2 regions of the Porcibacter vitabionis genome follow, and region 1 is predicted to be linked to the other one. Evidence: predicted binding sites of a transcription regulator. Region 1 holds the regulator's gene; the other holds the start of a gene.

Evidence for each region. The regulator HrcA, encoded in region 1, represses chaperone genes, less so after heat shock. The targets are predictions, from matches to a motif close to TGTTAGCACTCNNNNNNNNNGAGTGCTAACA.
Region 2: the regulator HrcA is predicted to act here: its motif matches at 2,219-2,249, upstream of ACKX2L_RS05670 (Hsp20/alpha crystallin family protein).

Annotation. Positions count from the first base shown of each region.
Region 1 is NZ_JBJYZD010000010.1:33,893-39,310, reverse strand. Features, by position in the region: gene lepA (translation elongation factor 4) at 1-948, shown strand, start outside; gene hemW (radical SAM family heme chaperone HemW) at 965-2,191, shown strand; gene hrcA (heat-inducible transcriptional repressor HrcA) at 2,330-3,418, shown strand; gene grpE (nucleotide exchange factor GrpE) at 3,482-4,180, shown strand; gene dnaK (molecular chaperone DnaK) at 4,274-5,418, shown strand, end outside.
Region 2 is NZ_JBJYZD010000005.1:118,753-124,170, forward strand. Features, by position in the region: gene ACKX2L_RS05660 (tetratricopeptide repeat protein) at 1-1,065, shown strand, start outside; gene epsC (serine O-acetyltransferase EpsC) at 1,083-2,078, shown strand; gene ACKX2L_RS05670 (Hsp20/alpha crystallin family protein) at 2,375-2,809, shown strand; gene clpB (ATP-dependent chaperone ClpB) at 3,271-5,418, shown strand, end outside.

The sequences.
Region 1 (5,418 bases):
CTGCCCGGTTATAAGAAGGTGAATCCCATGGTTTACTGCGGCATCTATCCCGCTGATTCTGCCAAGTATCCGGAATTAAGAGATGCCCTGGAGAAATTGCAGTTAAATGATGCCTCCCTTCAGTACGAACCGGAGACTTCTCAGGCCTTGGGATTCGGCTTTCGCTGCGGTTTCCTGGGACTTTTGCATCTGGAAGTCGTTCAGGAACGACTGGAGAAGGAATATGATCTGGATCTTGTGACGACGGCGCCGGGCGTTGTTTATAAAGTCCATAAGACGAACGGGGAAGTGCTGACCTTGACCAATCCTTCCAATTTGCCGGATCCATCAGAAATTGAATATATGGAGGAACCAATCGTTTCTGCCGAGATCATGGTGACCAAGGATTACATCGGCACCATTATGGATCTCTGCCAGGAACGTCGTGGGGAGTATGTCTCCATGGAATATGTCGAAGAAAGCCGGGCCCTTTTGAAATACAACCTGCCTTTGAATGAGATCATCTATGACTTCTTTGATGTCTTGAAATCCCGTTCCAGAGGCTATGCTTCCTTCGACTATGAATTCAAGGGCTATCAGAAGTCCGAGCTTGTGAAACTTGATATCCTTGTCAATAAGGAGTCTGTCGATGCCCTGTCCTTCATTGTCTTCGCCGGAACTGCCTATGAGCGCGGCAGGAAGATGTGCGAGAAACTGAAGGAAAATATACCGAGGCAGATGTTTGAGATCCCCATTCAGGCGGCCATTGGTAATAAGGTCATCGCCAGAGAAACCGTAAAAGCCTATCGGAAGGACGTTCTGGCCAAGTGCTATGGCGGTGATATTTCCCGGAAGAAGAAACTTCTGGAGAAGCAGAAGGAAGGTAAGAAGAGGATGCGTCAGTTCGGCTCGGTCGAGATTCCTCAGGAAGCCTTTATGAGCGTCCTGAAGCTGGATAGTGATGAGTAGGGCAGAAGATATCAGCATGAATCATACAACTTCCATCGAATTATATATCCATATTCCCTTCTGTGTGCAGAAGTGCGCCTACTGCGACTTTCTGTCCTTTTCTTCCGATGCAGATGACCGGGAGGCATATACCCGTGCCCTGATCCATGAGATCACTTACTGGGGCGAGAAACTCGATCATCCGGCCGTCTCTACGATTTTCATCGGCGGCGGGACACCCAGCTGGCTGGAAGTGTCCTTGATGGATGAGATCCTTCGTGCGGTCAGGTCTTCATTTCACATGGAAAAAGGCCTGGAATGCACCATGGAAGTGAATCCCGGGACGGCTTCTTATCAGGCCATGCTCGACTACCGGTCCATGGGGATCAACCGCCTTTCGATCGGCCTCCAGAGCGCAAATGACGAGGAACTTAAGACCCTGGGCCGGATCCATGATTACCGGCGCTTCTTAAGGACCTTCGAGAGCGCCCGGAGGGCAAATTTTTCTAATATCAATGTAGACCTCATGACAGGAATCCCCGGACAGACCCTGGAATCCCTCAAGCGAAGTCTGGCCAAGGTCGTGCTTCTGGGGCCGACCCATATCAGCGCCTACGATCTGATCATTGAGGAGGGGACACCCTTTTATGACCGCTATCATAAGGACGAAGAGAAGCGGCTGGCAGGAGAAGAACCGGCCTTTTTGCCGGATGAGGATACGGAGTATGAAATGACCCGGATGACAGAGGATTATCTCCGTCAGAAGGGCTATCGCCAGTACGAAGTGTCGAATTTTGCCCGACCGGGCTATCGCTGCCGTCACAATGTCGGCTATTGGAAAAGAAAAGAGTATCTTGGCCTCGGTCTTGGTGCGGCTTCCCTTATAGATGAGACCCGTTGGAATGAAACGAGAGACTTCCGGCAGTATCTGGCTTACTGGAAAGATGCAGACAAGGGCAATCTGTCTGACCCGGGAGATCAGGAAAAAGCAGGGCTCGATATGCCAAAGACCCTTACAGACTTCCAGCGTCTGTCTAAAAAAGATGCCATGGAAGAATTTATGTTTCTCGGCCTTCGCATGAATGAAGGGGTTTCTTTGGATGCCTTTGCATCTTATTTTGGTATTCCACTCTTGTCTGTCTATGGATCTGTGGTGGATCGATATCAGAAGGAAGGCATGATCTGCCTTGCCGAAGGCCGCTTGCTTCTGACCCGAAGAGGGAGAGAAGTGTCAAATGAGATCCTGGCAGACTTCCTCTTGTAACCAAACACACAATTCATAAAAAATTCTTAAAAATTCCCATCATTAGAGTTGACATCCTTTGCCAAGGGTGATAGATTAATCACAGAAACAATTAGCACTCTGATTAAATGAGTGCTAACAAGAAAAAGGATGACAGTTATGGAAGAACTCGATGACCGTAAGAAAAAAATACTGAACGTCATCATTGACACCTATCTGAAGACCGGAGAGCCGGTCGGATCCCGTACCATTTCCAAGGCGCCGGGTCTGGACCTCAGCTCAGCCACGATTCGGAATGAGATGTCAGATCTGGAAGACATGGGTTATATTGAATCCCCGCATACTTCTGCCGGAAGAGTTCCTACTGACCAGGGCTATCGCTACTATGTCGATAACCTGATCAGGGATCGGGACCGGGAAGTCATGGAAGTTCGTACCAGTCTGACACAGAAGACCGAGAAGATGGAGAAGGTCCTGAAGATGATCGTTCAGTACCTTGCTAAAAACACCCAGCTTCCGACCGTGATCTCAGCTCCTTCCATTACAAGAAACCGGGTCAAGTTCGTACAGCTCTCCGCTGTTGATGAGAGTCACCTCTTGTCCGTTGTCGTGATGGATGGAAATGTAGTCCGAAACAAAATGATCCGCATCACGGAGCCGGTCAATAACGAAGAACTTTTGAAGCTGAACATGCTCCTGAATACAACCTTAAACGGCTTGACGGTTCAGGACATCAATTTGGGACTGATCCAGAAGATCCGGGGCCAGGCGGAAGACAATTCCGATATTATTGAATCGGTTTTGGAAACCATAGCCGACACCATTACGGATGATGACCTCGAGATCTATACCAGCGGAGCAACCAATATCTTCCGTTATCCGGAGCTTTCGGATTCACAGAAGGCAAGCGAGTTCCTTCAGAAGTTTGAAGACAAGGGTGATCTGGCAGAGCTTATCACAGAAGCTGAGGAAGATGCCCAGGAGACCGGAAAGGGTCTTCAGGTTTATATCGGCGATGAAAACCCGGTCAAGAACATGAAGGATGTCAGCGTTGTGACAGCTACCTATGAACTTGGCGATGGCGTGAAGGGAACGATCGGAATCATCGGACCTAAGCGAATGGATTATCAGAAAGTTATGGACAGCCTGAGCAGTCTGAAAGACCAGTTGGAGGGCACCTTAAAGAAGCCGGAACTTTCAATCAGTCCCGGAAAGGAACCGGACGATAATGGCAGTCAGAGCAAATAGAATCGACAGAAAGGCGGTAGTATTTTGGCAGAAGAAATGAAGAAAAACCAGACTTCCGATTCTCTGAAAAATGAAGACCTGACCGAAGAGAACAAGGTTAAGACTTCGGAAGAAAAGGCAGAGGATTCTGAACAGAAAGCAAAAGATCCGAAATCAACAGAAGAGAATCCGACAGAGAATAAACCCCAAGCTGCAGAAGATTCTTCCAAAAAATCCGAAGACAAGCCGGATCAGGAAGAAGAAAACGGTAAGGAGAATAAGGAAGAAAAAGACGAGACAGAAGAGAAAGACGATAAGAAATCGAAAGGTTTCTTTAAAAAGAAACCGGATCCCAGAGATCAGAAGATCGCCGATCTGACCGACCGTGTGCAGAGACAGATGGCCGAGTTCGACAACTTCCGGAAAAGGACAGATAAGGAAAAGAGCGAGATGTTCGATGCGGGTGCCCGCCATATTCTCGAAAAGATCCTTCCGGTCGTTGACAATTTCGAGCGTGCCATTGCCCTTCGCCCCGAAGGCGAAGACAATGCTTATGCAGACGGCATCGAAAAGATCTATAAAGGCCTGATCAAGACCCTGGATGATCTGGATGTCAAGGAGATCGATGCCAAGGGAAAGGAATTTGATCCGAATTTCCACAATGCCGTTATGCATGTGGAAGATGAATCCCTCGGTGAAAACGAAGTGGCTGAGGTCCTGCAGAAGGGCTACACCTTCCACGATGTCGTTATCCGACATGCCATGGTTAAGGTTGCCAACTAGTCGACGGATCTCTTGATTGGACAGTGAAAACTTAACTTTCTTTTGGAAGATAAATAGAAATAGATCAATAACTCAAAACAGGAGGAAAACGTTATGAGTAAGATTATTGGTATTGACTTAGGTACTACAAATAGCTGTGTAGCTGTTATGGAAGGTGGTAAGCCCACCGTTATCGCAAACCAGGAAGGCGCGCGGACAACGCCGTCTGTTGTCGCTTTTACAAAAAACGGCGAGCGTCTGGTCGGTGAGCCGGCAAAGCGTCAGGCAGTAACAAATGCAGACCATACCATTTCTTCCATCAAGCGTCAGATGGGCCGGGATTATCATGTTACCATCGACGGCAAGCAGTATTCTCCTCAGCAGATTTCTGCAATGATCCTTCAGAAACTGAAGGCAGACGCAGAGAACTACCTGGGCGAGAAGGTCACCGAAGCAGTTATCACCGTTCCTGCATACTTCAACGATGCTCAGCGTCAGGCAACCAAGGATGCCGGTAAGATCGCAGGACTTGATGTAAAGCGTATCATTAACGAGCCGACCGCAGCAGCACTGGCTTACGGCCTGGACAATGAAAACGAGCAGAAGATTCTGGTCTATGACTTAGGCGGTGGTACCTTCGATGTATCTGTCATCGAGATCGGCGACGGCGTCATCGAAGTTCTGGCAACCAATGGTGATACTCATCTTGGCGGTGATGACTTCGATAACAAGATCATCGACTGGATGGTTTCCGAATTTAAGGCAAGCGAGGGCGTAGACCTCTCCCAGGATAAGATGGCTATGCAGCGTCTGAAGGAAGCAGCAGAGAAGGCAAAGAAAGAGCTTTCTTCTGCAACAACGACCAATATCAACCTTCCTTTCATCACCGCTGTAGACGGACAGCCTAAGCACCTGGATATGGATCTTACCAGAGCAAAATTCGATGAACTGACCATGGATCTGGTTGAGCGTACCGCAGTTCCGGTACAGAATGCTCTGCGTGATGCCGGACTGACCAGTAACGATATCTCCAAGGTTCTTCTGGTCGGCGGTTCTACCCGTATCCCGGCTGTACAGGAGAAGGTTAAGAGCCTGACCGGTAAGGAACCTTCCAAGTCTCTGAACCCGGATGAAGCCGTTGCAATCGGTGCATCCATTCAGGGTGGTAAGCTTGCAGGCGATGCAGGTGCCGGCGACATCCTTCTTCTGGATGTAACCCCTCTGTCTCTTTCCATCGAGACCATGGGCGGTGTTGCAAC
Region 2 (5,418 bases), on a different contig from region 1:
GATAATCTGGCGGATGACTATCTGAGAGACATTCAGAGCCGTGGTGAGATCAGCCGTTTGAATTCAGGTGTTGTGAAATATAACCAGGCGCTGAAATACTGCCAGGAGGGAGCCTTGGATCTGGCCAGACTCCAGCTTCGCCGGGTCATTTCCGACAATCCGGAGATCATGGATGCGAGTCTCCTTCTGGCTCTGATCCTGATCCATAATGAAGATTATGAAGAAGCGGATGCCGTCTTAAAGGAATTAGAGAAGAGAGACAGCCGAAATCCTCGGATCCAGGCCTATCGAAATGAAATCAAAAGAGAGCTTTCGGATGGTGCAGAGAAACGAAAGAAAAAGAAGAGAAAAGAAGCCGGGATCAGAGGCGGGTCCGGCATCATGGCCTTTTTCGGCAATTTGGCGGACAGCCGCTGGTCGGCTCTTATGAATATCGCCGTCGGCTTTGTGATCGGTCTCTTAGTCTGTGCCTTCCTGATTGTCCCTTCTATCCGTCAGCAGGTGAAAAACGATGCATCGAAGACCCTGGTGACCGCTAATGAGAAGGCAACTAAGAGCAGCTCTTCGATCAGTCAGCTTCAAAAGCAGGTATCAGATCTTCAGGCAGAGCTCGAGAAATACACCGGAAAAAGCGATGTCGTAACATCTTATGAACAGCTGATCCAGGCCAATAATGCAGTGGCCTCCAATGACCTTGCGACTGCAGGCCAGCTTCTTTCCAGTGTGAACCGGGACCTCTTACAGTCCCAGGGACAGGCGGTCTATGATTCGGTCAATGCCGCAGTCAATGCAAAGACTTTGGAAGATGCTTATAATGCCGGCATCGAAGCTTATAATTCTGAGAAATATCAGGATGCCATCACACAGCTTACAACGGTAACTTCTATGGATGAGAAGTATAAGGACGGAGATGCGCTTTACCGCTTGGGTGAGGCTTATGAGAAGAATCAGAATACCCAGGAAGCAATCAATGCTTACAATCGGATCAATGAGCTCTTCCCGGATTCCAGTTTGTCCAGAAAGGCAGCCAGAAGGGCTCAGAAACTGACACCGGCAGCACAGTAAAAGGAGGATTGCCCGGAATGATCAAACATTCATTCATGGAAGAATCACAGAGCCAGGAAAAAGTACATGAACTGGTGACTTCTATTTTAAAAGACTATCAGAAGGGCCGTGATATCGATAAGATGACGGTCTACAGTCAGCCGGACCAGCGTGCGGTCCGTGAGATCTTAAAGAAATTGCTCCGCATTCTCTATCCGGGCTATTACAGGGACAATGTCTTCAAATCCTATAATCTGGACTCCAATCTGACCGTCTGGATCGAGGATGTGATCTACAATCTGAATAAACAGATCGGTATTGTTCTTCGTTACCAGAAAGAGGGAGAAAATCCGGATGCCTATGTCTGCCAGCCCCTGGTCGAGAAAGAAGCAGCCGAGATCACTATGAAATTCATGAGCCAGATCCCGAAGATCCGGGAGTATCTGGATACGGATCTGGAAGCAACCCTGGAAGGAGATCCCGCAGCCTTGAATAAGGATGAGATCGTCCTTTCTTATCCGGGTCTTCTGGCCATCACGGTCAACCGGATCGCTCATGAGCTCTTCTTACTGGATGTGCCTCTGATCCCCCGTATGATGACCGAGTACGCCCATTCCCGGACCGGAATTGATATCCATCCGGGTGCAACGATCGGCAAGTATTTCTTTATCGATCACGGCACCGGCATTGTTGTCGGCTCTACGACCACGATCGGCGAGCATGTAAAGGTATACCAGGGCGTTACCCTGGGAGCACTCTCCACGAGCGGTGGCCAGAAGCTTCGCGGCCACAAGCGGCATCCGACCATTGAAGACCATGTGACGATTTATTCCGGAGCCTCGATCCTGGGTGGTGAGACCGTGATCGGAGCCAATTCTGTAATCGGATCCAATGCCTTCATTACGAGTTCCATTCCTGCAGGTACCAGAGTCACTATCAAAAACCAGGAATTGCAGTATAAGAAGGGCCAGGGCGGCGGCCAGATCGAGAAGACCGATCTGGACCAGGATGAGACTTGGTTTTATGTGATTTGATAAGATATGATCCCTGCCTTTTGTTTGGCCTGGCCGGCCTTACGAAGGAAGGGATTTTCTACAGTAGTCAAAAGAATTCTTTGGGCATCCATCTGTCTGTTTGGTCTACATTTTGAAAAAATAAAAAATTTTTCAAAAAATATTAGCACTCACTATTGACGAGTGCTAATAAACGTGCTATAACATAGTTGTTCGAAAGGAAGAGGAAAGCTCCACAGGAAGTGCTTGGAGCGGCTGCCCGGAAAACAAGGAAGTTAATTTTAACAGACATTAGATGTTTAAGGAGGTAAGTAATTATGATGTACATGCCTAGTATTTTCGGTGAAGATCTGATGGATGATTTCTTTAATGACAACTGGTTTAGATCACCGGCTTTCACAAACAACAATGGTATGATGAGGACCGATGTAAAGCAGAAGGACGGTAATTATGAGCTCGAGATGGAGCTTCCGGGATTCAAGAAAGACGACGTTCAGCTGTCTCTTGAGAACGGATATCTGAACATCCGCGCAGCTCACAATGACAATAAGGATGAGAAGGATAAGGACGGCAAGATCGTTCGCAAGGAACGTTACACCGGTGCTGTTGAGCGTTCCTTCTACGTAGGTGACAACATCACCGAAGATGATGTTCACGCTAAGTTTGAAGACGGTATGCTTCTTATCACTCTGCCGGATCCGGAGCAGAAGAAACCGATTGAAAACAAGAAGACAATTATGATCGAAGGATAATCTTCTTTGACCTTCCGAGAGAAGCAGCCCGGGCAGGAATTCCTACCCGGGCTGTTCTTACCTAATTTTTTGAAAATCAGAACAGAATCTGACCCGGGTTCTATGATTTGAATTCTCGAAAATCGGGGTTCGAAAATCAGGATTCAAAAATCAGGATTCGTTTCCGATCCTTTCATCTGAATTTTCAAAATCGGGATTCGTCCGGATGATAATATGACCAGAATTTCCGGAACCGGAATTGGTCCGGTTCCTTTCATAGAAATGGCAATAAGCAGCATAGATTAATGTGTGATTCATATGATATGCGTAGAAACGAATTGTACAGGATGCACGCGATCGGAACAGAATTGACTGGCACAGAATTATTTGTACGATTCCTATGACCTGCATATGATTTGGAATAGAATGATTATGATGAATAAAATGAAAAAAAATAATTCCAGCCAAAAGGAGGTGGAGAGATGAATATAGACCGTTTTACAAAGAAGTCCGGTGAAGCCATTCAGGACGCTCAGAAGCTTGCCATGGATTATGGCAACCAGGAGATCAACCAGGAACACCTGCTTCTGGCACTTTTGAATCAGGAGGACGGCCTGATCCCGAAACTGATTCAAAAAATGGAAATTGACCTGACCTATTTTACCAATGATATTACATCCATGGTACAGAACCTGCCCAAGGTGCAGGGGTCCAATGTTCAGGTCTATATCAGCAATGACCTGAATGAAGCCCTGATGCACGGAGAAGATGAAGCCAAGCGAATGGGAGATGAGTATGTCTCGGTCGAGCATCTCTTCCTGTCCATGCTGGCTCATCCGAGCACTTCCATGAAGCAGAAATTCCGTGAATTCGGCATTACAAGAGAGCGCTTTCTAAAGGCTCTGCAGTCGGTTCGGGGAAATCAGAATGTCACAAGTGATAATCCGGAAGAGACCTATGATTCTCTGAAGAAATACGGCGAAGATCTGGTTGAGAAAGCCAGAGACCAGAAGCTGGATCCCATCATCGGACGGGATGAAGAGATCCGGAATGTGATCCGGATTCTATCCCGGAAAACCAAGAATAACCCGGTTCTGATCGGTGAGCCTGGTGTCGGTAAAACCGCAGTCGTTGAGGGCCTGGCCCAGAGAATTGTCTCCGGTGATGTGCCGGACAATCTGAAGGATAAGACCATTTTCTCCCTGGATATGGGTTCCCTGATTGCAGGTGCCAAGTACCGGGGCGAATTTGAGGAACGTCTGAAGGCTGTTCTGAATGAAGTCAAAAAGAGTGAGGGCCGGATCATCCTCTTCATCGATGAACTGCATCTGATTGTCGGTGCCGGCAAGACCGAAGGCTCCATGGATGCCGGAAACCTCTTGAAGCCCATGCTGGCCAGAGGCGAGCTCCATTGTATCGGTGCTACTACTTTGAATGAATACCGGGAATACATTGAGAAGGATGCTGCTTTGGAACGTCGTTTCCAGAGAGTGCTTGTGGATGAGCCATCTGTGAGTGAGACCATCACAATCCTTCGTGGTCTGCGTGAGAATTATCAGACCTATCACGGTGTCCGGATCACGGATAATGCCCTGATTGCGGCAGCCGAGCTTTCCCATCGTTATATTTCCGACCGTTTCCTTCCGGATAAGGCCATTGACTTGATTGATGAGGCTTGCGCCCAGATCAAGACCGAGCAGGAATCCAAGCCGGAAGAGATCGATGATCTGGAGCATAAGAATATCCAGCTGAAATTGGATAAGATGTCTCTGGAGAAGGAGACGGACCAGCTTTCCAAGGAGAGACTGGAGAGTGTCAAGAAAGAGCTTGCGGAAAATGAAGACCGTCTGAAAGTTCTCAATGCGCAATGGGAAAATGAGAAGAATGCCGTCAATCGTCCGGCCAAACTCCGGGATCAGATTGCAGATGTCCATAAGCAGATGGAACTTGCCGAGCGGAAGGGTGATCTGAACCGTCTGGCCGAGCTTCGTTACGGCGAACTGCCTTCTCTGGAGAAAGAACTGGAAGCCGAAGAGAAGAAGGTCCAGAACGATGATCTGAAGCTGGTTCATGACAGCGTGGATTCCGATGAGATCGCAGCCATCGTATCCCGCTGGACCGGTATCCCGGTCAGCAAGCTGAATGAGACCGAGCGGAATAAAACCCTTCATCTGGATGATGAACTCCATAAGAGAGTGGTCGGACAGGACGAAGCGGTAAAGCTTGTCACAGAATCCATCATACGTTCCCGGGCCGGTATCAAGGATCCTTCGAGACCGATTGGTTCCTTCCTCTTCCTGGGACCTACCGGTGTCGGTAAGACGGAGCTCGCCAAATCCCTGGCGGAAGCTCTCTTCGATGATGAGAATAACATGGTCCGGATCGATATGTCGGAGTATATGGAGAAGTATTCTGTCTCCCGTCTGATCGGAGCGCCTCCCGGATATGTGGGATACGATGAAGGCGGCCAGCTGACAGAGGCTGTTCGGAGAAAACCCTATTCCGTTGTCCTCTTTGATGAGGTGGAAAAGGCCCATCCGGATGTCTTCAACATCCTGCTTCAGGTCCTGGATGACGGCCGGATCACCGACTCCCAGGGTCGTACCGTGGACTTTAAGAATACCATTATT